DNA from 2 places in the Caecibacter sp. AF58-12pH5A genome. Region 1 is predicted to be linked to the other one. Evidence: riboswitches for the same ligand, from Rfam matches in the RefSeq annotation. Region 1 holds a riboswitch; the other holds the start of a gene.

Region 1 (14,582 bases):
CGTGAAACTACTCTATTTATTATTTGTTACATTGGTGTGACCTCGATATATACCGGGAAAAACGCACAAAAAAACACCGTCCCTATGACAGAGACGGTGGTCCGCGGTTCCACTCTGCTTACAGCATACACTGATCTATACTGTATCTCGATACCCGTAACGGAGGCTTTTCGTGCGGATCTACTTGATTCGACCCGCCCGCTCGCGGAGGCATTCCAGCGTAAGGAGTGTACTGCAGGAACTCTCAGCCTTCGATTCCCGCTCTCTGTAAGACCCCGTTACGTGTACTTGGTCCGGTCTTGGCGTTTCCAATGTTTACGAGTATAGTACACTTTAAATGAACTCTTGTCAAGTATACTTTTAAAAATTTTTAGAATCTAATTCAACTTTAATACAGATAGTGTTATTTTCCATAAGAATAACCGGGATTCAGGGTAACACTGCGGCCGCCCGATACTTCGATGGCCGTACCGGTCATGTAGCTGGCCTGAGAACTTGCCAAAAAGACGATAGGCCCGGCAATTTCTTCAGGCGCTGCCGGCCGGTGCAACAAACACGTCTGTCCTTGTTTTATCAGGTCCTCTGGCCGGATGGTAGCCTTCACGAGGGGGGTCACGGTAAACCCCGGCAGGACTGCCGTAACGCGTACGCCCTTGGCGGCAACTTCACCGGCAAAGGTATTGGTAAAGCCGACGACAGCCGACTTGAGAGGCCCGTACAGGGTAGCCCTGCCGGACGTAGCGCAGCGGGCTGCTAAGGACGCGACATTGACGATAACGCCGCCCTGTTTTTCCAAGTAGGCAATGGCTGCCTGGCTGCCCATGACGACGGACTTAAAATTGACCGCATAGGTCCGGTCAATTTCCTCGCCGGTATACCAGTCGTCTTGTCGCGCAATAGTCGCGCCTACATTATTGACCCACACATCCATGCGGCCAAAATGATCGTAGACGGCTTTGGCAAAGGCATAGACCGCGTCTTCCTGCGTCATGTCACAGGTCTGGCCGAAGGCCCGCGGGCCTAATTGTGCCAGTGCCTGATCCAGCACGGCCTGACGGCGGCCACAGACGGCAACGTACGCCCCTTCTGCCAGAAACTGCCGGGCTGCAGCAAAACCAATACCTTCCGTACCGCCTGTAACGACGGCTACTTTATCACGTAAACCTAAATCCATACTACATTCCCCTTTCTCCTCGTCTCAGCGCTGCCAGGACGCAATCATAGCTAACACACAAAAACCAGCCAAAAGCAAAAACGATACATGTACAGCCGTCAGCACTGCTGCCGTATACGGCGTAACGACCAGGGTCATTTGCGCAAAAACCAAGGTTACCAGCGCCATGCTCATGGACTGGCCGGCATGGCGGACGAGAGCCAGAATGCTGGCCGCCGTACCCTGAAACTGCTCCTTCACAGAGCCCATGATGGCGGCATTATTGGGTGCCCCAAAAAGGGCCGAGCCAATCCCCGTAAGGACCAGGAAGGCGACGATCCCCGACAGCTCCACCTGCGGCGCCCAGGCCAGGCCGGCAAGGCCTACGGCGGTAATAGCAAGGCCTGCAGACGCGATGAGCCGCGAGCCGTAAAGGTCGGCTAAGTGACCGGAACGGCGGGACAGGAGGGCCATCATGACGGGCTGGGACAGGAGCACAAAGCCGGCCTTGGCCGGTGTCAGGCCCAGGACGAGCTGCAAATACAAGGACAGCAAAAAAGTAATCGCATAGGTCGCACTGTACTGGATGAGCGCCGCCAGGGAGGAAAAGGAAAAGACCCGGTTGCGGAATAAAAAGAGCGGCAAAAGAGGATGACGGGAGTAGCGTTCATGAACAATAAAGCAGACCAGCAGGGCCAGGCCCAGCCAGACAGGCCAGCTGTGTTCGGCATATGCCGAAAGGCCATAAAGAAAAATACCAACACCGCTAATACAGAGGACACTGCTCACGGCATTGACGAAGGGCGCTGCTGTACCATACCATTCCTGACGAAGCGTACAGACCAGCAGCCAGGCCCCGCCTGTAACCAGAGCAGAAATGATAAAAATACTGCGCCAGCCCAAGAGACCGGTCAAAAAGCCGCCCAGCACGGGCCCCAGTGTCAGGCCCAAATAGGTCAGTGCCACAGCCGTTCCCAGCGTAAGTCCCTGATGCTGTTCATCCGTCGTCGTCAGAAGCAGCGGCATGTACGTAACATAGACAGCAGCCAAGGCTGCCCCTTGGAGCAGCCGGCAGGCAATGAGGCTGCTTAGGCTGGGGGCAAAGGCCGCAGCGAGCGTACAAATGGCAAAGGCCATGAGCGCTGCCGCATAGACCCGGCGCCTGCCATATACGTCGGCAAACTTGCCTAAAGGCAATAAAAGCGAGGCCGTACCGATGAGATAGGCCGTCACTACCCAGCTGACCTGCTCTGCCGGTACGCCAAAACCGGCAGCCACCTGTGGCAGGGCAATGGTCAGGCCCGTCGACAAGAAAGGTCCTATAAAGCTGATGAAGGAAATAGAATAAAAAAGCCGTCGCGACGTCTGCATAGTATCATCCTTTCTTTCCCTTCATTATACTAGATTGTCATGCTTTTTGCCGTAAAAAAAGTTATCTATTACGCCCTGTTTTTAGGCATTGCCTGTGCCCGGTCAGATTATTTTCTCGAATTCCGTTCGAATAGCTTTCCCTTTTCAGAAAAAAAGTGTTAGAATAATAGCCAGAATTTATTTATTCTTCACCTAGGAGGCAGGCCTCATGCAGACATACAACCCAATTACGCAAGAAATTGTCGATAAATTAAAAGCCATTACCGGCCCGTCTTATGTCAAGACGGACAAAGATATTCTGGTCCAGTACCAGACAGACTACGAAAACGACCCGCAGAAATTCCACATGCCCGAAGCGGCAGTACTGCCGGCCAATGCCGAAGAAATTTCACAAATTGTAAAACTGGCCAATGAATACCACTTCCCCATTACCGTCCGCAGTGCCGGCACCAGCCTGGCTGACGGTGCCATTCCTGTTTACGGCGGCCTTGTCCTCTGTATGGAACGGCTCAATAAGATTATTGAACTGAATGAAGAAGGCATGTACCTCACGGCCGAAGCAGGCGTACGTACCTTAGATATTCAAAAAGAAGCCAAAGCCCACGGCCTCATGTACGCCGGCGACCCGTCCAGCGCCGAAAGCTGCATGATCGGTGCCAACCTGGCAACCAATGCCGGTGGTCTGCGGGCCGTCCGTTACGGCGTTACGCGTAACCAGGTTTACAGCCTGGAAATGGTCACGCCGACAGGTGAAATCGTCGAATGTGGCGGCATCCTGAAAAAATGCTCTACCGGCTATGACCTGGAACAGCTGATCATCGGCAGTGAAGGCACCTTAGGCATTATTACCAAAGTGACGGTACGCCTGATTCCCTTGCCGCCGTATCACTTCGATGTCCTGGCTATCTATACGGATCCGCGCCAGGCCCTGTATATGGTGCCCCAGCTGATGAAAGCCGGCATCGATCCGACAAGTGTAGAATACATGGACAACTCGTACGTCCGCGATACAGCCGATTATTGCCATTATTCGGATATGCCCCATTATGAAGATGGAATTTACGTCATCATCACTGTAGAAACCTTCCGGGAAGACGAGCTGGACACCAAGATGGAAACGGTCTGCAATATTTGCGAAGAAACCGGTGCTGTTGAAGTCCTCGAAGCTGACGACCGCATTTGGAATATGCGCCGCAACATCCAGAATTCGTGCGAACTGGTCAGCAAGGTATTTCTCACAGACGACGTCGTCGTACCAGTCCACAAAATTGCTCCGACCATTGAAAAGATCATGGAAATCGGCGAAGACTATCCCTTCCAGGTCAAAATCAATGCCCATATTGGCGACGGCAACCTGCACATCGTTCTTTGTAAGGTCAATATGACCGACGAAGAGTGGGCGGCCAGTGTCGATAAATTCCATCACCAGGTCTATGAATACGCCTATAGTGTCGGCGGCCGCCTGGCCGGTGAACACGGCATTGGCGCTAAGAAGCTGCAATACGTGGAAGAATTCACACCGTCAGGCGAACTCCAGGTTATGAAGACCATCAAACGGGCCATGGACCCCAATAACATCCTCAACCCGGGCAAGCTCTTCAACGCCTAAGCGCCACCGTCCAACAGAATGTCATTCTAAACACCCCGGCAAGCCGGGGTGTTTTTTCTCTGCAAAACGCGCAATTCCCTGTACAGGCTTTGCAATTTTCTCGTACGGTATTAGTTTTGTAGAAGGAAATACTAGAATGTTTCTAAAATAGATTGACAGCGTCCGCAATTCATGATAGGATACAACCTAACAATAAAACTGTCGTTTCATCCAGAGCAGTCGAGGGAGTGGCCCTATGACACTGCGGCAACCCCCACCCGGGAAGGTGCCAACTCCAACGGAAGGTAATTCCGGCAGATGAACAGCTATGCAACTGCAGGCCGTCATCTGAATGACGGCTTTTTTGTTACGAATACATATTACATAATTTTTGAGAGGGGTATGACTCTATGAAATCATCTATTAAAAAGCTTCTCACAGCCGGCCTCATCGCTGCTATTTGCGTCTTTGCAGCGGGCTGCGGCTCTAACAGCGACAAAGCCGCTGCTGACAAAGAAATCAAAGTAGGCGTAACTGCCGGTCCGCACGCTGAAATCATGGACCAGGTAGCCAAAGAAGCAGAAAAACAGGGCATCAAGATCAAGGTCGTCGAATTCAACGACTACGTACAGCCTGATAAAGCCCTGGCCGATAACGACCTGAACATGAACTCCTATCAGCATCAGCCGTACTTGGACAATATCATCAAAAAAGAAGGTTTAAAGCTGACTTCCATTGGCAAGACCATTCTCATGCCTATGGCTGTATACTCGCATAAATACAAGAACATTGCCGACGTAGCGCCGGGCAGCAAAGTAGCAATTCCGAACGACCCGTCCAACGGCGCCCGTGCACTTCTGCTCCTGCAGCAGGCCGGCCTGATCAAATTGAAAAACGGCAACTCCATCGAAGCGTCTGTCGCTGACATTACGGAAAATCCGAAAAACCTGCAGTTCATCGAAATCGACGCCGCCCAGACACCGCGGTCTCTCGACGATACGGACCTGGCCTGCATCAACACGAACTACGCCATTCCTGCCGGCTTGAATCCCCTCAAGGACTCGATTCTCGTCGAATCGCCTGATTCGCCGTACGCCTGCGTCATGGTCGTCCGCACAGGTGACGAAAACAACGAAACGTACAAGAAGATCCTCGATATTTACCACTCCGATACGATCAAGAAATTCATTAACGACAAATATCAGGGTTCCATTATCCCGGCCTTCTAAGGTACTGACAGCTCTTGCGCTCCCGTTTTTCGGGAGCGCATTTTTTCGCGCATATGTCAAAAATATGTGTTATAATAAAAACGATCAGAAAAACATCAAGCCGCTAAAAGGAGTGACCACTATGGAAATAACGATTACGAAAGACAACTTCGATCAGGAAGTCCTGCAGTCTGATAAACCTGTATTATTGGATTTTTGGGCCGTTTGGTGCGGTCCGTGCCGTCTCCTGGCGCCGACCATTGCGGAAATCGCCACAGAACATCCGGAAATCAAAGTAGGCAAGGTCAATGTAGACGAACAGCCTGCCCTGGCCGAACAGTTTGGCGTCATGAGCATTCCTACGCTCGTCGTCTTTAAAGACGGCCAGCTCTACACGACATCTGTCGGCGTGCAGCCCAAAGAAAGTATCCTCGCCTTACTGCCCTAAAAGGAGGCAATTCGTTCATGTATTCGTACACACCGCGTGGCATCTGCGCCACACAAATTGATTTCGACATCAAAGACGGCTGCGTCCACAACGTTTCCTTTACGCGCGGCTGTCCCGGCAACCATCTGGGCCTCGCCGCCCTGGCCGAAGGCATGCCCGTCCGGGACGTCATTACCCGCCTGGAAGGCATCCGCTGCGGTGAACGGGACACATCCTGTCCGGACCAGCTGGCCCAGGCTCTCAAAGCCTACGTCTGATATAGCCAAAAAAGCCCGTACGTCACACGACGCACGGGCTTTACCGTTATATGCGGAAAAAAGCAGAAAAGGACAGACAGCCCTGCCTAGTCTTTTACACCAGGTATCTTGAGGTCTGCTTCCGAATAGAGGGCTGCATAGCCGGCCATGGCCAGGCGTCCTTGTTCCAAATGGCAGTAGAGTTCACCGCCGCGCTGCGACGCCTGGTAGGCTTTGAGGTCCTGTTTCCCCAATTTTTCTGCCATGATGGGGATAATATGGCAGTGCCCGGAGCCACAGACAGGATCCTCCGGCACTTTCAGCTTCGGTGCAAAAGAACGGCTGACACAATCGTATGTCTTCCCCAGGGCCGTAATGTGGCATAAGAGACCATCGAGAGCGGCGATTTTTTCCTGGTCAGGCTGGCACGCGAAGACATCCGTTTCATCAGGGACGACACACACCAGGTCGCGGGCCATATAGGCTTCTACAGGACGCACGCCCAGGGCCTCAGCCATAGCGTCCGTCACGGCGACAGGTTTCATTTCGTAGGCCGGGAAATCCATAGAAAGGAGATCACCGTGGCGGCTGACGACGAGCTTGCCGCTCAACGTTTCAAAGACGAATTCTTCCCTGTCCGGTTCGTAGAAACGGGACAGGACATAAGACGTGCCCAGCGTGGCATGGCCGCACAGATCAATTTCGCCCCCCGGCGTAAACCAGCGCAGGCGGTAGTGGTCCCCTTCTTTTACGGTAAACGCCGTTTCGGACAGGTTATTTTCAATGGCAATGCGCTGCATGACGTCATCTGGCAGCCATTCCTTCATGACACACACGGCAGCCGGGTTACCCTTGAATACTTCCTTTGTAAAGGCATCGACAATGTAGCATTTCATGATGTATACCTCCTTTGGACTTCTTGTTTTTCCCTTTTCTTCATCTTAGCACAGAGAAAAACGCCATACAATAAAATAATTGTATGGCGCACACATTAGTCTTCAAGAAGCCGTTTGATCGTCGTCAGTGCCTGCTCCAGCTGGTCCAGATTACGTGGCGCACCGATGGCCAGGCGTACACCTTCCTGCCAGGGCTTGCGGCCTACGGCAAAATGCTGCGCCCCGAGAACGCGTACGCCATGCAGTAAAGCTTCCCGTTCAAATCGCTCACCGGTCCAGGTTGCTGGCAGGACGAGCCAGCGGCACAGACTGTACCTGTCGCCAGCGACGGCAAAGCCGGCCAGGATGCGCTCTGTGAGTTCATTGCGCCGCACCAGGCTGGACTGCCGTTCCCTGAGGATGGCCTCGTATTCTCCAGAGACGATAATCCGGTCTGCTAATTCCAAAAGGAGTGCCGACTGGGCCAGTTCCAACGTTTCCAGAACCTGTTCTATCTGCCCCTGCCACGGTTCCGGGACTGCAATATAGGCCAGGCGCAGGGCCGGCAGGATGGCCTTGGAAAGGCTGAGGATATAGACGGTCCGTTCTGGCGCCAGGGACTGTACAGGCGGCACGGGCCGCGGCAGGAGCAAGCTGGCGATAGCATCCTCCACGATGACCAGGTTCTTCTCACGGGCTATTTCCGCCAGCATTTGCCGGCCGGCATGGGAGAGTATATGAGTTGTCGGGTTCTGAAAATCCGGTGTCACGTACACGCCTTTGATATGATAGTCACTGATAGCCTGGAGCAGACCGTGCCGGCTCATTTCCCCGTTAGTTTGATTAATGGGTACAAGGCGGATGCCAAAGAGGCTGGCAGTACGTTTCAGTCCCGGATAGATCAAGGGGTCGACGCCGATACGGTCCCCGGCTTTGAAAAGAGCCGGCAAGATGGCAGCCAGCGCATTCTGACCACCCAATGAAAAGAGAACATCCTTATTCTCCGGCAGAAGCGCTCCGGCCTGGCGTAAAAAGGAGCGGGCCGCATCCTGATGGCGTACTTCTTTGGGATTACTGTATTGGTAAAGGCGGCTGGCAGATGCTTCCTGCAGCATCTGCTCCAATATGGCTGTCACGCCGTCCTGAGGCAGCGTTTCCGGCATCATAGAACCCATTTCAATGACCGTCTGTTGCCGTTCCGGCGCGACGGAAAGGCACGTGCGGGCATCATATGCGACGAAGGTTCCCGACCCGACAGTACTGGTCAAAAGGCCCTTATTCGAGCATATGCGAAAGGCCTTGGTAACCGTACTGACGCTAATATCGAGAAAATCGGCCAGTTCCCGCTGGGGTGGCAGCTTCGTCCCGGGACGCAGGACACCACTGGCAATATCCCGGGCAAGCTGCGCAGCCAGTACCCGGTAGAGAGGCTGGGGACCGGCCTCCCGTGGCAGAGCAGGTTGCCATGACATGGGATAATCGGCAAAGGAATTAACGGGCATAAGAAGGCTCCTTCCGGCACGGCCAGCCGTCAAAAGTGGCACGCCGGCCCTGTTTGTGCTACACTTAATAGCAGACAAAAAAACAACGAAAAGGACGATCACCATGAAAAATGATATCAAAAAACAGCATTTCAGTCATCACCTGCAGCAGCTGCTGCAGGACCATGGCCTGACTAAAAAACAATTTTGCCAGGAGTTAAAAGTAAAGCCGTCGACGCTCAAAGCCTGGCTGGCTGAAGAAAAGTGCCCCCGTGCAGACCGCGTCAAAGACGTAGCGGCCTACTTCCAGATCACACCGGAAGAACTCCTTGGAGAAACAGGCGAACCGGCAGTTAAGGCTGTTGCTGAAGTATACCAGCCGGAAAAGGATCTCGTCGCGCTGCTCCGCCTGCTCATGGAGCTGCCGCCGGAACAACTGCGCAGCGTCGCAGCCTTTGCCGAATTCATCCACGCCCGCCCGGCTGATAAGGCCTGACCCGCTTATTTGGCGCTCATCATCTTGGCCTGCCCTTCGGCAACGACAGTACCGTCGTCCTTGGTAATGACTCCGGTCATTTCGTAGAGACGGCCCCGCTGCTTTGCCAGGTGGCCGGAAATTTTGATACGTTCACCGATCCGCACGGCCTGGCGGAAGCGCACTTCTATTTTTGCCGTATACGCCGGCCTGCCCGTAAGCTTAAAGATATAATCGCCCATCACTTCATCTAAGAGGGTACTTACGAGGCCGCCGTGCATGCGGTCGTCATAGCTTTGATGCTGCCGTTGGGGTGTGAAATAGGCCCAATTGCCATCACTCCCTTGTTCCATATGAAGATGTAAGCCCATGGGATTATCTTTGCCACAGGCAAAGCACCAGTTCGTTTCCCTTGCTTCTTTCTCTGCCATAACTGTCTCTCCTCTCTTCTTTGTATTTATTATACGCTATCCTGCCAAGGGCAAGAAGAGGGGAATTTTTCTCTTCCTGCGAGGTAGTTTTTATGATTCTAAAACATATTACGTCTTTCCTGCACAGCCCCGGCACCGAGCCGCCCGGAGAGGCTGTAGAAAATACCGTATCTGCTGCCGCACCCCCGGCTGCGCCCGAGCCGGACTACAGTTCCCTTGGCACCGGCCTGTCCCTGCCCTTTGCGTCCCCTTTTACAGGCACGCTGCAGGCGATTACAAAAGCACCGGATGAGGCCTTTGCCCAAAAGATGACCGGCGATGGCTTCTTTGTCTATCCCCGGGAAGATACGGTGTACGCCCCTTGTGACAGCGAAGTGACTTTCGTCTTCGACACACGGCACGCCATAGGCCTCACTGGTGACAACGGCGTAGAATACCTGCTCCATATCGGTATCGATACGGTCACCATGGACGGCGCCGGCTTTACAGTCTTCGTCACGGCCGGGCAACACGTCAAAAAAGGCGAAAAGCTCCTTACCTTTGATGCCGGCCTCATTCGCAGCCGCGGCTTATGCGACGCCTGTATCTGTGTCTTTACAGATCTGCCGGAATCATACGAATTACACCTCGCTGCAGAAACGGATGTACAGGCCGGAGCATTGGCCGCGACGCTGACCTATCCTAAGGCCTATGGGCTTTATTCGCCCTGCACGGGAACCCTGCAGGCCATCACAGAAGCACCCGACCCGGACGTCGCCCAAAAAATTCCTGGCGATGGTTTCCTCGTATATCCAGAGGACTACAGCCTGTACGCACCGTGTGACAGCACGGTTTCCTTTGTTTTTGAAGAAGGCCATGCCCTGGGCATGGTCACCACCGATGGCGTAGAATATGTTCTCCACGCCGGCATCGGTACAGCCCGGCTGCAGGGCGAAGGCTTTACCGTCTTCGTTCAGGACGGGGCAGTCGTACAAAAAGGCGACAAGCTGCTCACCTTCGACCAGCCTTTTTTAAAAAGCAAAGGGTTCTCTGACGCCTGCCTTTGTCTCTTTACGGATTTACCGCCAGACCGCCCGGTTCATCTGACAGCCTCCGGCAGGGTGACAGCCGGCAGTCTCGTTGCCTGGTTCTAATTTTTACAGCACCGCCGTTTCGTGTTATAATCGATGGACAGTCTTTTCATTTCCCCAAGGAGATCCGTATGATCAAAAAATGGGATATTATCCTCATTGTGACACTGCTCATCTTATCCTTCCTGCCCGAAGGAATTTTCCTGGCTACCGGCAGTGGTACAGAAAAAAATACAACCTACGCCGTCGTGCAGGTTGATGGCAAAGAATATAAAACCATTCCCCTGACGGGACACTATGGTACAGATACCTTTACGGTCCAAACGCCGCAAGGCTACAACACCATCGTCGTCAAAGACCAGGAAATCGGTATTGTCGACGCCGATTGTCCTGACCAGATTTGTGTCCACGAAGGCTTCTTGTCTAAGCCCGGCCAGACCAGCGTCTGCCTGCCCCATAAAGTTATGATTGAAGTCCGTTCCGATGATGCCGATCCGGACATCATCCGGGCCCGCTAGAGGTACCCTCTATGAATAAAACCTTTCGTCTCATCGTCCTGGGCCTCTTTGTCGCCCAATCCTTAGTCCTTTATATTGTTGAAGGCATGCTGCCCGTCCCCTTTATTGCCCCTGGGGCCAAGCTAGGCCTGGCCAACCTGATTACGGTCATCGCCCTGTATTCCTTGCCGCACAAACGGGATGTCTTTCTCATCCTGCTCCTGCGCGTCGTCCTTTCTACAGCCTTCGGCGGTGGTATTAACGCTTTCTTCTACAGTGCTGCCGGCGCCGCTTTCAGCCTGTCCAGTATGATCATCCTGCAAAAGACAGGAAAATTCAGCCTCATCGGCGTTTCTACGGCCGGGGGTATTTTCCACAATTTAGGCCAGGTTCTCGTAGCCAGTGCCGTCGTGCAGAATATCAAGATACTCCTCTACCTGCCAGTACTTACCGTAGCCGGCACAGGTACAGGTATACTCATTGGCCTGACAGCCTATTTTACATTGAAGCATTTACAAAAGTTACCGCTTTATCAGCGCTTGCAAGAAGCATAAAAAAGACGCCTGACGGCGTCTTTTTTATGCTCATTTCGTAATATGGACGGATTCAATGATGTCATCAATGGCACTTACATTTTCTGACTCGACGTCACAGGCCACGAGGATAATCCACGTAGCGCCGTTATGGGAAAAGCCGAGCAGCTTGGCCTTCATCCGTTTGTCACCGGCTGTAAAGGTAAAGGTTTGCAGCACGGCATGTTCCCCGGAAACGCTCGTCGTTTCCGATTTGACAGAAATATTTTCTGCGTCAATCTTATTTAAAATAGCCGTAGCCGCATTTTCTATATTCTGGCTCAGGCGGTAACTGATATCCTGTCCGTTATCAAGGCCCAGGTCACTATACATTTGATTGGCATCGATAGTCGACGTATAAATGCCGATATTGAGGCCCTGATTGATTTCCCCATAAAAGCGCTGGCCTTTCAGATAGCGCTGCGTCAGCGGATCGAGGGCTACAGGAAGAGGCAGTTCATGGGCTTTTCTCGGCAATGCGATCGTAATCTGTGAATCGATACCATCAATACGTTTTTCTGATAAGTTCACGGTCTTGCCACAACCAGCGAGAACAAAGCATACGAGCAGGCCCAGCACCAGGGCTGGCCAAAATCGTCGGATAGCAAGCATAGGCACGCTCCTTTACGTACTATTTAAACGGTAATATACCGGCATGTACGAGAAAATAAAAGGCCGGATATAAAATAAAGACGTAGACGACAGTCGTCGTAATAAAGGCTGACATGGCCAGATTTACATTCAGATCGTACAGGCGGACGGCAAAAAGGGAGTTAATCGCCGTGGGCATAGACATGAGAACTAGCAAGGAACCGATCAGTACGGGATCCGAAAAGACAAACGTGCTCAGTACATATATGATTGCCGGCGTAATCAGCATCTTTATGGGAACCAGGTCCAGCGTCTGCTTATAATACTGCTTGAAAGAAGAAAATTCAATCATAAAGCCAATGGGAATCAGGCCCGACCAGGCAGCAATATGAATGAGCGCATCCAGAACCGGTGTCAGAACCGCCGGCCGGGGTACGCCGGAAGCGTAGAGACAAGCCCCGATGACCATACCGACAGCGGGCAGCTGGTTCCAGTTAATAAAAATATGGCGCCAGTTCATTTGTGACAGGCCGCCGACGGCACAGCTTTCATCACTGTATTTATAATAGGCTCCCAACGGGAAGGCAAAGCAAAAGGTAATAATATTCTGAAAGACTACGACGAGCTGCGAATAGGCAAAGGCCCGTTCGCCGTACATAATATAGCCGCATAAGCCGCCTAAGGTCCCTAAATTCGTCAGCATGGCAGCTAAAATATAACTGCCCCTGTCAGCCGGACGGGCAAACCGTTTCTGTAAATGAAACAAATAAATAATGCCAATCGGAATAACCGCATTCAGGACCATCGAAACTGGCAGGAAGATCAATTCTGTCCGCAACGGCAAGGCCCAGAAGGTCAGTATCGTAAGCAGCGTCGCAATGACAGTAATGTTGATACGGATCAGCAAATTGCATTGTTTTTCCGTAAGAAAATGCTTTTGCTTGCACACATACCCTACGGCCAAAGGCAACACAACATCAATAAAAATGAGAAGTAAACGCAAACCAACTGCACTCAAGGAATTCCCTTCTTTCCATCAAATAGTATACTCACCGTCTTGCTTTTTGAAACGCTTCAGCAAGGGAAAAGGTCAGTGGTTCTGATGGGGTTGTTACCTTAATAATAGCTTCCATTACCTTGCGGAACTCATCTTTCTTCTTAGAGAGTGTATAGAGTTTTGCCGTATTCCGGGCATCCCAAAGGGCGTCGTGCATTTGGCCGTCAAAGGTCTCTCCTGTCGCCGTAACTGCCTTATCGAGGGAAATGACATTATCCAGGCCCAGGAGGTTACAATAAATCTGCTGAAAATTTTGCCAATGATCCAGCATCCAGGCAACAGCGTCTATTTTCGTATTTACTTTTTTCAGGCGCAGTTCATTATTGAGCTGGCGCCAATCATTTTCGCTCCACGCATACATTTCGTATTCGTTTTCTTCCGGCTCATTGCACCAGGCCAGAAAACGCCGGAATACGGGGACGAAGGTATCCGCTTGCTGCAGCATAGCCATGGAAATGCCTGTCAATTCCTGGCAGGTAGCGTCCATTTCCGTCGCATACTTAGGGCGGACGTATTCTTTAAAGCTACTGATTTCCTGGTCATTTTCATCTAGTTTGACAGCGCCGATTTCTATAATTTCACCAGGACAAATTTTACGCAGCTGCCGATGTTCCTTATCAATGGGATTCATTTCAAAATCCACAAAAACCGCTTTCATGAGAGTCATCCTATCTTCTAAAATTTGAAGTTTACAGGTATGATTATATCACACTGCCTCCATTTCGGCTATTGTCACGCAGGGGCGCCTAGTAAAAAAAGGAAAGCTCTTGCGAGCTTTCCTTTTTTTGAAGCCTGTAACGACTTAATATTCTTCAGCCATTCTCTTATAGAATTTATATCTCCGCATGGCAGCAGCTTCTGCATCCGTAAAGAGCTGATCTGCTACTTCAGGGAAGGTACGCGTCAGGGCAGCATAGCGTGTTTCACCCATAAGGAATTCACGATATTTGCCATTCGGTTCTTTGGAATCGAGGCTGAACGGGTTCTTGCCTTCTGCTTCCAATGCCGGGTTGTAGCGATAGAGAGGCCAGTAGCCACATTCGACAGCGTTCTTTTCTTCGATCTGGGCTGTGCTCATGCCTTTAACCAGGCCGTGGTTGATGCACGGGCTGTAAGCCAGGACGATGGACGGGCCATCATAGGCTTCGGCTTCTTTCATGGCCTTCAGCATCTGTGCCGGGTTAGCGCCCATGGAAACGGAAGCAACATAGATGTGACCATAGCCGATCATGATGCGGCCCAGGTCTTTCTTATTCGTCCGGCGGCCGGCTGCTGCGAACTGTGCCACAGCACCCTTCGGCGTAGCCTTCGAGGACTGACCGCCTGTATTAGCATACACTTCGTTATCGATAACGAGAACGTTGAAGTTTTCTGTCGTAGCCATGACGTGATCGAGACCGCCATAACCGATATCATATGCCCAGCCATCGCCGCCGACGATCCAAACGGTCTTCTTGGCAATGTGTTCTTTATGAGCTACGAGATACTTCACTTCTTCACCAGCCTGGCCGGCGAGCTGTGCTTTTTCC
Region 2 (14,582 bases), on a different contig from region 1:
ATGCAAGAGGCCGCACAGGCGGTCGGTCACAGCTTCTGCTTCTTCTTTCGTCTGGCAGTGAATGCCCGTGTGGCAAATAGCAAAGCCCAGGAGCTTATCGACGGCAGCCTGGCAGGTCGCCGTAATATCAGCCCATTGGCGGTTTTTGACCATAGCTGACGGTGTCATAAAGCTGCCACCCACAGCAGCGACATTGGGCAGGTCCAGATATTCCAGCATATTATCGTAATTAACGCCGCCTGTAGGCACGAATTTCATATGTCCAAAGGGGCCGGCCAAAGCTTTCAGTGTCTTCACGCCGCCATAGGCTGCAGCCGGGAAGAATTTGCAGACTTCAATGCCCATGCCGTTAGCTGCTTCAATATCTGCCGGCGATACCGTACCGGGCAGGATATCGATGTGATTACGCAGGCACCATTCTGTGACAGCTGGATTAAAGGCCGGCGTAACGATAAATGTAGCCCCTGCCCGGACAGCGGCTTCTGCCTGAGCTACATTATGCACCGTACCGGCGCCGACGATGAGGCCCGGAACGTGTTGGGCCATAGCGCGGATCGTATCGAGGCAGGCATCCGTGCGGAAGGTCACTTCTGCAATAGGAATACCGCCAGCAACCAGGGCCTGGCCAAAGGGTACAGCCTGGGCCGCATCATCGAGAACAATCAAAGGAACTAAGCCTATATCCAATATAGTTTGCATGTTTTTACTAATCATTGTACATCTTCCCCCTCATTATTACGTTGAAATGTTTCCAGCTCCTGCCGGGTGGGCAGGCCTTCATTATCACCGGCTACCTGAATCTGCAGGGCACCGATAGCAGCGCCGCGCCGGGCGGCAGCATACAAAGACAGGCCATCCAGCACACCGCTGGTAAAGCCTACGGCAAAGCCATCGCCAGCCCCGACGGTATCCACGATAGTCGCAACGGGATAGCTGGGAACGTACTGTGCGCCGGCTGCCGAGCAGACATAGGCGCCGTGGCTGCCACCGAGCTTGATGACCGCCATCTGTACACCCTGGTCCAAATAAAACTTGCCAATTTCCTTTTCATCGGCCAGACCGGTAATCCGCTTGGCTTCTTCCAGTCCTGGCAGAACAATGTCTGCATGCAGGCTGGCTTCACCAATGACCTTACACATTTCCCTTTCGGAAGGCCAAAGCATGGGCCGCAAATTAGGGTCAAAGGAAACTAAAGCGCCGTGCTGCCGGGCCTGTTCCATCAGGGCATAAATGGACTGCCGGCAAGTATCCGATAAGGCCAGGGGAATTCCCGTCACGTGCACGAGTTTGACATCCTGCCAGTCAATCGCGTCGAGTGCAGCCGGCAGCAAATGAGTAAAAGCCGTATTTTTACGGATATTGGCAACCTTGGGATCGCCGCTCGACACCTTTTCCTTCATTTGGTAACCCGTCATATAGGCCGTATCTGTCTGCACATAGGCATCGTGAATATGATTTTCCTTTAGGAAATTGCGAATGCAGGCGCCAAAAGGATCAGCACCCACGCGGGAAATGTAATAGGCATCGAAGCCCAGCCTGGCCATCCCTACGATATAGTTCAGTTCTGCGCCGCACACATGGCGCTCAAAATGTTCCACCAGGTCCAACGGACCTTCACTTTCTGCTACGAGGAGGCCCATGGCCTCACCGATTGTTAAAACTTTTGTCATGAATACACCTCATTCTGTTTTCAGTACGCTGTACTTCATCCGGCAGGCAAACAAGACGTCTGCTGCCGCCACGGGCTAGCCTTGAACGGCAGCCGTGTAAAAGGCAGCAGCTGCTTCGATTTCCTGCCAGGCGCCACGGGCCACCCGTTCAGCACTGACCAGATTATTGCTAATACCGAAAGAATCGACGCCGGCTGCCAAAAATTCGTGAATATTCTGCTCCGATACGCCGCCTACAGCAGAAAGCCTGAGCTGCGATAAGGAAGATTTCACAGCCTTAAAGTAAGCCGGTCCCAGGCCGGATGCCGGGAAAATCTTGACGATATCGGCACCGCTTTCCCAGGCCAGTTCGGCCTCCGTCGGCGTGTAGGCACCAGGCAGGGAAAGGAGTCCCAATTCCTTCGTACGGCGGATAACATCCACATTGGTATTGGGAGAAATCATAAACTCTGCACCGGCAGCTGCCGCATCTTCTACCTGCTTAACTGTCAGCACCGTTCCGGCACCAATATGCAGGGACGGATAAAATTTTTCCTTCAAAAGGGCAATGCTCTGTAACGTATCTGCACAAGCCGCTTCATCACCAGGCCGGTAGGTCACTTCCACAAAGCGCACGCCGCCCCTGGCCAAGGCTTCTACAGCCGGCACAATGGACGAACTCGGCACGCCCCGGATAATAGAGATTATTTTTGCTTCCAGCATTTCCTGTAATACGCTCATACGCTTCCTCCTTACTGAATTAAACCGCGCCGTTTAGCCAGCATGATAGCACCGTAACCGGACAGGCCCCGTTGCTGCTCAGCCGTGACCAGGACCGTACGCCAGCCCTGCTTGGCAAACATACACGCATAGGCAGCCTGCAAAACGGGCCGGCCGGCTACGACAAACACGGCGTCATCCAAACCGGCAAAAAGACTGCTCCGTTTCAGGGAATAGAGATCATCTGCCAACAAGAGTCCTTGCAGATAGTTCTGTAATTCCAGCGTCGTGCCCTGGTCAAACATGCCTAAGATACGTGTCATAAAGGCGCCGTGCAAGAGGCCCAGCTGCTCATGGTCGGCCAGGCCCCGCAAAAAGGCAGCTTCATCAAACGAAGCTGCATAGGACCGCTGCAGTGTGTCCGCCAGGATCGTATCGTAGGTCAGTGAATGAAGGACTTCCCCGCCGAGGGTGGTGAGACACCCAAGGAGCCGTTCCTGTCCGTCCAGCATAATATACTTATTATGAGAACCAGGCAGAACCAAGACAGCCGGACCTTGCGGTGCTGCATAGGCCAGCAGGCCGGCCGCTTCCGTTTCTTCCCCCCGCATGATATCCATATGGGCAATCGTTGCCGCCGTGCACGCATCCGGATCCAGATTGCGCAGGCCCGGGACAAACCAAATGGCCTGCGGGCAAACGTCCGCTATAGTTTGGCAAACCATAGCCTGCGCCAATTCATCTAAGGTTACCGGTGCTGTTACATGTTCAATCTCACAAAGACCCACATTACTGGTCAGCATCCCTGCAGCCAGGACCAGGGACACATCCGCTAAGGAAATGCCTGCCTGCTGCGCCGCCTCGTTCAGAGTCTGACGAACAGCGCCAAGCAGCCGGGTCTTATTCCCGTCAATTGCCGTATTGCGCACACCTACAGCAGCCCGTGCCTCACCTGCGATTTGCCCGTCTTTCCAGATGTAAGACCGCGTATTACTCGTACCACCATCTATCGTTGCAATAAACAAATAAACCACCCTCCTACCCTATGTGTATATACTGATATTGTAGCATATTTCATGATTTTCCGTTAAAATTCTTGCTTCATTAAAATATTCCATACGTAATTTGGGACAAGGCAGTTAATTGACCTTGTCCCAATTCATTACTCAATTATTAGTTACAAGTAATTCCCTGACTAGGCATTCATCTTATCCCAGTCAATTTTACCTTCTTTGCTGGCTACAATGGCTGTGCATACTGCATCCCCCCATATATTCATAGGCGTACCAGTTATGTCAAGATAAAAGAATACTGCCGCTATCCACGCTACTACATCTGTAGGCAAACCAAACGCATTAACCAATATTACAGCAATAGCTAAACCACCACCAGGAACGCCGGCACAACCAACGGAAAAAGCTATCCCCATGATAACGAACAAGAACAACTGTCCAATAGTAGGTGACGTCCCAACTGCAAACATTCCCAACATAATGTATAGCGGAATTTCAATCCCCATGGAGTCCATATTGAAAGTTACTCCTAAAGGTAAACCAAAATCTGCCATTTCTTTATCAACGCCCATTTCCTTCACACAACGTAAATTCATCGGCAAAGTTGCTGCAGAGCTGGTGGTTGTAAACGCCGTAATCAGAGCTGGTAATAATTTTCTAGTAAAGCGGAAAGGATTAATTTTCCCAACAACATATAACAAAATAAAATACATAATAATTACTTGCAAGACAAAAGCAATACTATACGCAGCTAAAAAGCTACCCATTTGTGTAACAAATGCACCTTTAAGCTCGCCAATAGAGGTTGCCATTAATGCTGCAACACCAATAGGAGCATAATACATAATGCCTTTTACAATTTGCAAGACTAAATCTTCCCCAGAAGAAAGAATATCCGTTAAAAAGGATTTAGATTTGCCATCTGGCATCATGACAACAGCAATGCCTACAAAAATAGATAAGAATACAATTTGTATGGTATTCCCTTCAGCAATGCAACCAAGGAAGTTTTTCGGCAACCATTCAATGAACATGTCCACCGTAATTTCTGTGACCTTAATATCCATGGAGTGTAACTCAATTCCTAAACCCGGTTTAAAGATTAGCCCCATGGCAATACCTAAAAAGGTAGCAATCAGCATGGAAAAGACAAACCATCCTATAATCTTGCTTGCCCAACTTTTCATTTTTTTTGCATCACCAATGTTTGCAAAGGAAGACGCAATGGAGAAAAACACCAATACAGGTACAACCATAACTAAGAGGCGTGTAAATATGGTCCCTAACGGTTTCAAGAGAACAACCGACTCTCCCATTACAAACGATAAGATAATGCCGACAACTACTGCCATTAAAAGGCACAATGCAAAATGTTTGTTAATATACCGAAATACACCGCCCATCATTATCTCCTCCTCAAGTAATCACAAAATTGCTGAATTCGTTGTATGCCTTCCATTAAATCAGCTTCATTGCAGGTATAAGCCATGCGAATATGTCCTTCTCCACACGCGCCAAAGGCACTTCCAGGAATACATACTACATGTGCCTTTTCTAATAAGGAGTTACAAAAATCCATACTGCTCATGCCAAAAGAACTAATGTCTGGGAATAAATAAAAAGCGCCTTGTGGTTCATAACAAAATATGCCTTCAATTTTATTTATTGCTTCTAAAACGAGTTTGCGTCTCTTCGCAAAGACAGTTCGAATTTGTTCCGTTAATTCAGGATGGTGAAGAGCATATATGGCGGCCTCTTGTGCAACAGAATTAGCACATGCGCTGATATTTTCCTGAGCCATCGTCATTTTACTAATAATAGAAGCGGGTCCTGCTGCATAACCAAGTCTCCATCCGGTCATAGCAAATGCTTTAGAAAGGCTGTTAATAACTACGGTTCTTTCCTTCATTCCTGGTAAAGTACTAATCGAAATTGGCTTTTCCGAGTAATATAGGGAATTGTATACTTCATCAGAAACTACGAACAAATCATACCTTTTTGCCAATTCTGCTATTTTCTTTAGCTCTGTAATCGGAATAATGCACCCTGTCGGATTATTGGGTGAATTAAGCATAATCAATTTAGTTTTCTCAGTAATTTTTTTCTCTAATTCATCGGCTTTTAGAACAAATCCATCTGCTGCCTTTACGGGAACCATTACAGGATTTCCCCCAAAGAACTGCACTTGACTGGCATAATTCAACCACTGTGGATCTTGAATTAGAACTTCATCCCCTTGATCAATAATGACTGACAAAAACAATGACAATGCGCCCATACCACCTGGGGTAATGATAATTTCCGATGCCGGGTCATATTCAAGGTCTTTGATATCGCCACATTCAGACACGGCCTTGCGACATAATAAAGTCCCTGCATTAGGTGTATAATGGGTTTTCCCATCTTGCAACGCCTTACTGCCTACTTCGCAGATTGCTTTAGGCGTAACCATATCTGGCTCCCCAATCCCCATACTGATGACATGTTCCATCGTTGCTGCTTTGTCAAACATGGCCCGAATAGCGCCTTGGCGCAACCTTTCAGCCCGACTACTTAAACTTTTCACATTACCACTCCTCTCTTCCTATAGTTACAGCAATTTCGCGAGTATATCTTTGATTTAAATTTTATAACGCTCATTTTTTTAGTACAATAGCGATTTGTTGTTAATAAATATAAAAATTCCTCCTCATTTTATAGAAAATACTATTCAATCATTTAAATTCTCTTCTATTTTTTTGAAAAATATCGTGAGATTGGCGAAGTAATGTTGTTATATTATGAATTTCCCAGTATACTTTATTTAATCTAATTTGTATTTTAGTCTAATGTACAGGAGGTGATACTGTTGAAATTAACAGTTTTAGACATTCTCCATTATCCGGAATTTTCCGGTCTCCACCTGCTAGCCGGTGCCGGCGGCGTTTCCAACCAGGTTTCTTCTTGTGGCATTTTAGATTATGAATACGACAAAACGCTGAAAAACAAATATACCAAGCTGAGCTTTATTCCCAATCAGCTGATTTTGTCCAGTTTGCAATATGCCAAGGAGGCCCCGGGCTGTCTGATTGATGCCATCCGCTTGCTGCATCACAAACAGTGCAGCTGCCTGGTCATTAAAAATGTGTACGGTTTGCCTTTAGCGCCGCATATCCTGCGCTATGCCGATTCTGCCAATTTTCCTATTATCGTCATCCGCAGTTCCGAACAGTATTTTGAACGGATCATCGTCAACGTGTATAAACGGCTCCAAAGTCTGCACGATTTCGACAAATTTGAGCAGCTTGTCGCTACCATTCTCACCCTGCCCGAACACGATCCCCGACAAAAGGAGTTGCAGCTGGAAATCAACCCGTGTTTGCAGCCCGATATTTTTTGTATGTATTTCCGTGCCCTCCATCCCGTATCGGCCGATGAATACCAAAAACTGGAAGAAACGGCGACAGCAGCAAATCTCTTAACATCCTACAGCACATTGCTGCGCTATAAAAACGGCTTTATATATATACATTCATCATATAACTTTAAAAACGCCAAAGCCAGTGACCTGGCAACGGAAATCCTTACAGGTCCCTTACGGGCCTGCGCCGGGGCATATTGTATTGGCGTCAGCTCTATTCACTACAGGGAACGGAAAATCAAGCTGTGCCTGGAAGAGGCCATTTACAGCAGCTACTTTGCAGCACCTGACCAGGGTCTTTTCAGGACCTATGAATCGTTAGGTATTAACAGCATCTTGCTGCCCTATTGCCGTGAACCGGCTATGCAGCATTTCGCCAATACCATCCTCAATCCGTTACGCGACTATGATTCGGAAAATCATACGTCCCTTTTAGAAACAGCCGCAGCCTTTATCCGCGCCGGCGGCAGCATTGCCGTTACGGCCGAAGAGCTGCAACAGCATCCCAATACGATCCGTTACCGGCTCAAACAAATAGGCTCCCTCTTAGACCTGGATGCCTTCCGGCCGGAAGGCTACGAAATGCTCTCCCTGGCCTTACGCATAGACCAATGCAGCCACATCGAACTATAATGACAAAAACCTCCCTGGCAGCTGTTGCCAAGGAGGTTTTCTTAGCTTACGAATCAGTAAGAAATTGACTGCGTTCGAGGACAGTTCTGGCTGTCTGCGCCATGAGGGCATAGCCGGCCGGGCTGGGATGTACGCCATCGACATAGAGAGACAGGCTGCCGTTTTCCTTTCGTGCATCGCGAAGGGTTGCGTAGAAATCGAATACGCAGAGCTGTTGCTGCCGGCACTCAGTTAGGAGCCACTGGCGATAGGCCGTAAGCTGGTCATTATGCCAGGCAACGGCATCTCTTTCTTGCCAGCCATAGGCGGCGCTTTCCGGCAGTGTCAGTGGCGGAATACCTACATAGACGGGGTTCCCCTGGGCCTCAAGCCGTTTTATCATATCTCTCATATGCTGCTGCGTCTGCTCCATAGGACTATCGAGGAGGATGTCATTGGAGCCGCCCATAAGAAAGAACGCATCATAGGCAGTCAGCGCCATCGCTTTCAGGCGCTGCAGCATACCGGCCGTCGTATCACCACACAGGCCTTCATTCTGGCACTGTACGTGGCCAGAGCGGCTTAAGAGCGTGAGCCAGCGGTCCTGTGCGGCTACGCCATAGCCAAAGGTCAGGCTGTCACCCAGGCACAAGAGGCGCTTCACGACCGCTCCTGCGGCAACAGCTGCCGTACAGCAGCAACTGCCGTTTCAGAAGAAAGCCACGGTGCCGTAAACTGGCAGCCGGCCCGTTCCAAATCAAGCTGGCAGGCAAAGATTTTCGGCACGGCACTGGCGTAGACATTCTTTTCATACATATAACGCAGGGTTTCTTCTACGCTGCCGTCACAAAGGATATGACCGTGATCGATGAGAACCAGCCGGTTGGCGAAGGGCAAGGCCGCTTCCAGCGAATGCTCTACGACGACGATCGTATGGCCATATTGTACGTTGAGGTCGTGAATGAGTTCGTAAAAATCACGGGTTCCTTCCGGATCGAGGGCTGATGTCGGTTCGTCAAAGACGAGGATTTCCGGACTGGTCGCCAAGACACTGGCAATAACCAGCCGTTGCCGCTGGCCGCCAGATAACTTGCTGAGCTGGCGCTGCCGATATTCCGTCATGTGTACCTTTTCCAGCGATTCCGTAATGGCCGCATCAATCTGTTCCGGTGCCACGCCCTGATTTTCCAGGCTAAAGGCAATTTCTTCTTCAACGGTCATGGCCACGAGCTGGCTGTCATAGTCATCGAGCATGGCGCCGACCTTATTGGCCAGCTTGGAAATCGTCGTCTGCGTCGTTGCCTGGCCTTCTACGTAGACCATGCCTTTCATGACGCCGCCAAAATAATGGGGAATGGCACCGGTCAGGGCCATGCAGAGAGAGCTCTTGCCGCTGCCGCTTTCGCCGGTAATGACCAGAAAATCGCCGGGCTGGATGGCCAGCGTCACGTCATTGAGGACAGGCACCTTCTGTTTGTTATGGATATACGAAAGATGTTCCATCGAGACGATTCCCGCTTGTGTCGGTTTTAAGTCGTAGCCGCTGTGATCGGAGGTCACGCTCTGTTCTTCCAGCGAATCGATAATACCACGGGAGGCAAAGAGGCGGAGCGCCGGGAAATACATGAGCGGCGTTACGACGGCATTTAAGAGGCCGATGACGAACACCAGGGGCAGCATGCCCGTGAAATATACGATATTCGGAAGCCCCATGGCAAATTTCAGGATGGTGACGAAAATGCCACCGCTCATGCAGGTTGCCGCAAGGCCCGTCAGGACAGGCAAACAGGAATGGCCCTTGAAGCGGATGAAGGCCAGGTTCTTGACGATGAGTGTACACGTCAGGGCCCCTGCCGGTTCACTGATCAGGTTGCCATAGGGAAAGCCCGATTTAGACGTCAAGACGTTGACCAGCGCGGCAACGAGGCCAATGCCCAGGGACTGGGTGTACGAAGGCTTGGTCAGGCAAATGGCGACACAATACGTAGCAATGGTCCAGTTCGGCGTAATACCGGCTACACTCGGCGACACGAGGTGCAAAATCGTACCGATTGCCAGCATGAGCGTCGTAATCGTAATCCAGCGGAACTGCCCGCCTTGGCGGTGGTGAAATTCTAACGATGCAATATCTGTGATTTGTTTCATCCTGAGTTCCTCCTTAGACGAGATCGTGCATGCGCAGGTAAATGACGCCGATGCTCAGCAGCACAAAAAGCAGCAAGACCAGGTAATCGCAGCCGCGTAGCCGGACATTGCTCATAAAGCTGCGCGTATCGCTGTTGAAGCCCCGCAGCTCCAGGCTTAAGGCCATCGTTTCCGAACGGCCCAGGGATTTAAGCATAAGCGGCTGAATGACGCTCATGTAATTCAGTATCTTTCTAAAGATGTTTCCTTTGGTAGAAAAGCCACGGCACGCTTGTGCTTCCTGCACGGCATGGCTTTCGGCGATGAAGTCCGGTACAAAGCGCAGGGCAGCCGTGAACATGAAGGCGTATTCATAGGGTACGCGGATCTGTTTAACGAGGGCAGCTGTCAAATCCTGCAAACGGGTCGTCGTTAAAAGGATAATAAAGACAATCGTCATAGCCAGCATACGCAGGCCTGTCACATACGCCGATTCCAGCGAGCCGCCGCCGATGAGCTGGACAACGGCCAGGAACACGGCAAACACGGCCAGGCTCAAAACGGCCTTGCTCGTACTCTTAAAATTACCGCACAGCGCCAACAGGCACAATTCAATGACTACCAGCACCGCCAGCGGCACGGGCGTATGGATGACGAGAGCCCAGAAAGAGAAGGCTGCCGTGCCAATCAGTTTCGTTACAGGTACAAAACGCTGCATCATTTTTGGCCTCCTAGTTTCTGCAGCATAGCTGCCGTAAAATCCTTCATGGACTTGCAATAAGGCAGGCCCGGTACGGACAGGGACAAGGTAACGGAATCGGGCCGGCTAAGACCCAGATCATAGAGATCATCCCGCTTGGTAAAGAGCTCTTCCGGTGTGCCGTCAAAGGCCTTCGTATGATGGCCAATGACCAGGACGCGGTGACAGTATTCGGCGAAAATATCCATGTCGTGGCTGATGATGAGGACCGTCAGTCCTTGACGGTTCAATTTGGTCAAGAGCTGCATGAGGTCTTCCTTATCGGCACTGTCCTGACCACTCGTCGGTTCATCGAGAATGAGATACTGCGTGTGCATGGCAATGGCAGAGGCAATGGCAACGCGCTGTTTTTCGCCACGGTTTAAATTAGGCGGATAGGCATCGGCCAGGTCCGACAGGCCCGTCTGTTCCAGTGCTGCTTGTACAGAGGCTTCAATTTCATCAGCCTGACGGCCAAACTGCTGTGGCCCATAGGCGACTTCATCCCGTACGGTCGGGCGAAACATCTGCCGTTCCGGCCGCTGGAACACATAGCCAATGAAAGCACTGCGCCGGGACGCATCGTCTTCATTGATAATTTTGCCATCATAGCGGATTTCACCGGAAACGGGCTTTTCCAGGCCCATGAGCAGCCGCGTCACCGTCGTTTTGCCACAACCGTTACGGCCGCCTAAGCCAATGAACTCACCGGCACCTATTTCTACATTCATATGTTCCAGAATAGGAGTCCCATTCCCATAACGAAAACAGACATCCCGCATTTCTAACATAGGTCTTCTCTCCTTTTTACGACAATAAAAAAACCTTCCATCCCCTGACAGGGACGAAAGGTTGAATCTTCCGCGGTACCACCCACATTGGCTCGTACGAGCCCAGCTCTGCATGTACAGCATAACGCGATACACGGTTCTTTGATAGCGGTGGAACTACACCGTCGAACCCTACTGGTTACCGTTCAGGCCGCATCTCCCGAATCCATTCCATCTGCTGACCTAGGGCCGAACTTTCACTACCATCGGCTCGCTGTACCTGTCGTTGCACATGTACTCGTTTCGTTCATCGATACTTACTCATATAGTTTACTTGTAATTATACGTTCTTTTCCCGTAAAGTCAAGGGCATAGGCAGGAAAGCCCGTCAGCCCGGGCATGTGTCGTGCCGGATTTCGCATATAAGTATTCCTATTTATATATTTTTGTCATATCATTTTTCTTATATTGACAAATTTTCTCTACATGATACAATCAATATCAACAATTTCATTAGCAGTGGCTTCTATACGATTGACTTGTACAGATGAGCTTCATTGCGCTTTTATCCAGAGTGGTGGAGGGACTGGCCCTATGAAACCCGGCAACCGATTACACGGTGCCAATTCCTGCGGAAGCAATTCCGATAGATAAAGAAAACGCAGACTCTTTCTCTCTCGGGAAAGGGTCTTTTTCTTTTCTATCCGAATCGATTCATTATATATTCCATAATCAAGGAGGCCTAACGTATATGAAAAAACTACACATTTTTACACTGGCTGCAGCCACGATGCTCTTATCCTTTTCCGTTCTCTTAAGCGGCTGTGGCGGTGATAAGCCTACAGGCGGTCACGAGGTTTCACACAACACTAAGATCACCGTCGGTGCCACGCCGGTACCGCATGGGGAAATTCTGGCACAGATCAAACCACTCTTAGCCGCAAAGGGGATTGACCTCAACGTCGTCGAATTCACCGATTATGTCAAGCCTAACCTGGCTTTAAATGACAAGGAAATCGATGCCAACTTCTTCCAGCACCAGCCCTACATGGACAAATTCAATGCCGAACATGGCACCAACCTCGTAGCCCTGTGCAAGGTACACATCGAACCGATGGGCATTTATTCCAAAAAGATTACCAGCCTGGATCAGCTGCCGGACGGTGCCAAGGTAGCCATTCCCAATGACCCGACCAATGGCGGCCGGGCGCTCCTGATCTTGCAAAAGGCTGGCCTCATCAGCCTCAAAGATGGCGGCAGCATCTCTTCTACCGTCCAGGACATTGTCAAAAATGACAAACACCTGCAGTTCGTCGAACTGGAAGCCGCTCAGATTCCCCGTTCACTGGAAGACGTAGACATTGCCCTGATCAATACGAACTTCGCCCTCGAAGCCGGTCTCAATCCGCTGAAGGACGCTCTCTTTATCGAAGATAAGGACTCGCCCTATGCCAACATTCTGGCCGTCCGGGCAGGCGATGAAAATCGTCCGGAAATCAAAGAGCTCCAGCAAGCCCTGCAATCACCGGAAGTAAAGAAATTCATCGAAGATAAGTATCAGGGCGCCATCCTCGCCAGCTTCTAACGCCTAACCCAGTCAGACTATACCAAAAAAAAGGAAGCCTATGTTATGAAAACCTGTGATCTCTTTGCCAAAAAAACTGTCTTTTCCTTTGAAGTCTTTCCGCCAAAAAAGGACATGCCTGTAGAAACGGTTTTTCCTACCCTCACGGAGCTAAGCAAGCTGTCGCCTGATTTTATCAGCGTCACCTGCGGTGCCGGCGGCCAGGGCGGAACACGGACCGTAGAGGTAGCCAGCCGCATCAAAAAGCTGGGCTGCGAAACAGCGGCCCACTTGCCGTGCATCAACTTGGACCAAAACGATGTCCGCTCTATTTTGCAGGAATTAAAAAAGGAAGGCATTGAAAATATCCTTGCTCTGCGCGGTGACCGCACGCCGGACATTGAGCCAAAACACGATTTTGCCCACGCCAGCGATCTCATTTCCTTCATCCGCCAGGAGACCGGCGACGACTTCAATATCATCGGCGCCTGCTATCCCGAAGGCCACCAGGCAGCCAAAAATTTGCAGGCCGATATTGACGCCCTGAAGATCAAAGTAGAGGCCGGGGCGAGCGAGCTCATTTCCCAGCTCTTCTTTGATAACGCGTGCTTTTATTCCTTCCTGGAAAAAAAGGAAAAGGCCGGCATTCACGTTCCTATCGAAGCAGGCATCATGCCCGTGACGAACAAAAAGCAAATTGAACGCATGGTTACTCTCTGCGGTGCTTCCTTGCCCCTTAAGTTCCAAAAGATTCTGACCAAATACGGCCACGACAACATTGCCTTGCGCGATGCAGGCATTGCCTATGCCATCGATCAGATTGTCGATCTCTTGGCTAATGGCGTCGACGGCGTACACATTTATACGATGAACAGCCCTTACGTAGCGGAACGCATTACGTCCGCCGTCAAGACACTGCTCTAAGTGTCACCTTCCTAAGCCCCCTGCCACGCAGCAGGGGGCTTACTTGTTTTTCCCTTATGGCTCTTGTATAATACAATTAGAATAACATTCATTATCATATTCTAGGAGGCGTTTTACGTGGGATTCTTCAGTAATTTATTCGGTGGCTCTCCGGAAGGGCAGGAAAAGTTTGTATATATTCAAGGCATGATGTGCCAAAACTGTGCTGAGCATGTAACAGAAGCCTTGCTGGCCGTTCCAGGCGTTCTAAAAGTGAATGTCAATTTGCCACGCGGGCGGGCTACGTTGCGCGTTACCGGTGACGTCGTAGAAAAAGATCTTTTAAAGGCCGTAGTCAACGCCGGCTATGGCGTCAGCAAAATCACAGAGCAAACGGAAGACTAAAAAAAGCAGGGAGCCGCCTGATTGGCGGTTCTCTGCTTTTTATATACCAGCGGCAATGCGCTTATTCTTTCAGCACGTAGCCATAGGCGCGGACACGGCCGTCGTCTTCATGTTCCAAATACACGCCTTGAATTTCCATGGCAAACCCCGGCAGGGCATTGAGGCTTTCCTCGAGGGCCAGGAAATACTGGACAGCTGTCGGGGACCAGCGTTCACCCGGCACGACACACAGCACGCCCGGCGGGTATGGCAAGGCCCCTTCAAGGGCAATGCGGCCTTCGATTTCCGCAATCGGCACCAGTTCCCGCTGGCCCCGGATAAAGGCGTAATGTGCATCTTGCGGACGCATAGCGTATTCCGGTAAAAACTCACGGCGGAAAAGCTTTTTCTGCAAGTCTTTTACATTGCGGTCCTTGAAGAAATCATGCATCTCCTGGCACAGCTGGCGCAGCGTATAGCCTGTATAACGGCCGGGATAGTGGTTATACACGCCGAGCAGTACTTCTTCCATCGGCACGTTATTGTCGACAAAGCGTTCGAAGCGGACGAGCTGGCTCGTCAAAAAGCGCAGTTTATCTTTATTTTCTGCCGGCGTCAGCAAAAAGAGAATCGAGTTCAAATCGCATTTTTCCGGAATAACGCCGTTGCCACGCAAATACGTAGCCAAAATATTGGCGTGAATG

What was found. Region 1 has a riboswitch for S-adenosylmethionine ahead of PGX44_RS07090 (MetQ/NlpA family ABC transporter substrate-binding protein). Riboswitches for the same ligand answer to the same signal wherever they lie in the genome.
Region 2: it holds a riboswitch for S-adenosylmethionine, as region 1 does, so the genes downstream of both, PGX44_RS02185 (MetQ/NlpA family ABC transporter substrate-binding protein) here and PGX44_RS07090 (MetQ/NlpA family ABC transporter substrate-binding protein) in region 1, are expected to answer to the same signal.

The regions. Positions count from the first base shown of each region.
Region 1 is NZ_JAQDBC010000012.1:18,383-32,964, reverse strand. Features, by position in the region: gene PGX44_RS07105 (SDR family NAD(P)-dependent oxidoreductase) at 404-1,174, opposite strand; gene PGX44_RS07100 (MFS transporter) at 1,199-2,524, opposite strand; gene PGX44_RS07095 (FAD-binding oxidoreductase) at 2,733-4,133, shown strand; SAM riboswitch class I at 4,337-4,437, shown strand; gene PGX44_RS07090 (MetQ/NlpA family ABC transporter substrate-binding protein) at 4,523-5,341, shown strand; gene trxA (thioredoxin) at 5,463-5,768, shown strand; gene PGX44_RS07080 (TIGR03905 family TSCPD domain-containing protein) at 5,786-6,025, shown strand; gene PGX44_RS07075 (PhzF family phenazine biosynthesis protein) at 6,112-6,900, opposite strand; gene PGX44_RS07070 (aminotransferase-like domain-containing protein) at 6,996-8,381, opposite strand; gene PGX44_RS07065 (helix-turn-helix domain-containing protein) at 8,485-8,856, shown strand; gene PGX44_RS07060 (PaaI family thioesterase) at 8,862-9,266, opposite strand; gene PGX44_RS07055 (PTS sugar transporter subunit IIA) at 9,359-10,399, shown strand; gene PGX44_RS07050 (NusG domain II-containing protein) at 10,468-10,854, shown strand; gene PGX44_RS07045 (Gx transporter family protein) at 10,866-11,387, shown strand; gene PGX44_RS07040 (hypothetical protein) at 11,418-12,017, opposite strand; gene PGX44_RS07035 (AEC family transporter) at 12,037-12,999, opposite strand; gene PGX44_RS07030 (3'-5' exonuclease) at 13,046-13,711, opposite strand; gene nifJ (pyruvate:ferredoxin (flavodoxin) oxidoreductase) at 13,856-14,582, opposite strand, start outside.
Region 2 is NZ_JAQDBC010000002.1:201,636-216,217, reverse strand. Features, by position in the region: gene eda (bifunctional 4-hydroxy-2-oxoglutarate aldolase/2-dehydro-3-deoxy-phosphogluconate aldolase) at 1-699, opposite strand, end outside; gene PGX44_RS02235 (sugar kinase) at 711-1,670, opposite strand; gene PGX44_RS02230 (bifunctional 4-hydroxy-2-oxoglutarate aldolase/2-dehydro-3-deoxy-phosphogluconate aldolase) at 1,746-2,390, opposite strand; gene PGX44_RS02225 (2-dehydro-3-deoxygalactonokinase) at 2,402-3,394, opposite strand; gene PGX44_RS02220 (dicarboxylate/amino acid:cation symporter) at 3,565-4,788, opposite strand; gene PGX44_RS02215 (pyridoxal phosphate-dependent aminotransferase) at 4,788-5,948, opposite strand; gene PGX44_RS02210 (PucR family transcriptional regulator) at 6,231-7,415, shown strand; gene PGX44_RS02205 (SGNH/GDSL hydrolase family protein) at 7,462-8,058, opposite strand; gene PGX44_RS02200 (tryptophan transporter) at 8,055-9,539, opposite strand; gene PGX44_RS02195 (energy-coupling factor transporter transmembrane component T family protein) at 9,553-10,236, opposite strand; gene PGX44_RS02190 (energy-coupling factor ABC transporter ATP-binding protein) at 10,236-11,048, opposite strand; T-box leader at 11,095-11,347, opposite strand; SAM riboswitch class I at 11,590-11,684, shown strand; gene PGX44_RS02185 (MetQ/NlpA family ABC transporter substrate-binding protein) at 11,779-12,612, shown strand; gene metF (methylenetetrahydrofolate reductase [NAD(P)H]) at 12,658-13,515, shown strand; gene PGX44_RS02175 (heavy-metal-associated domain-containing protein) at 13,633-13,899, shown strand; gene speC (ornithine decarboxylase) at 13,961-14,582, opposite strand, start outside.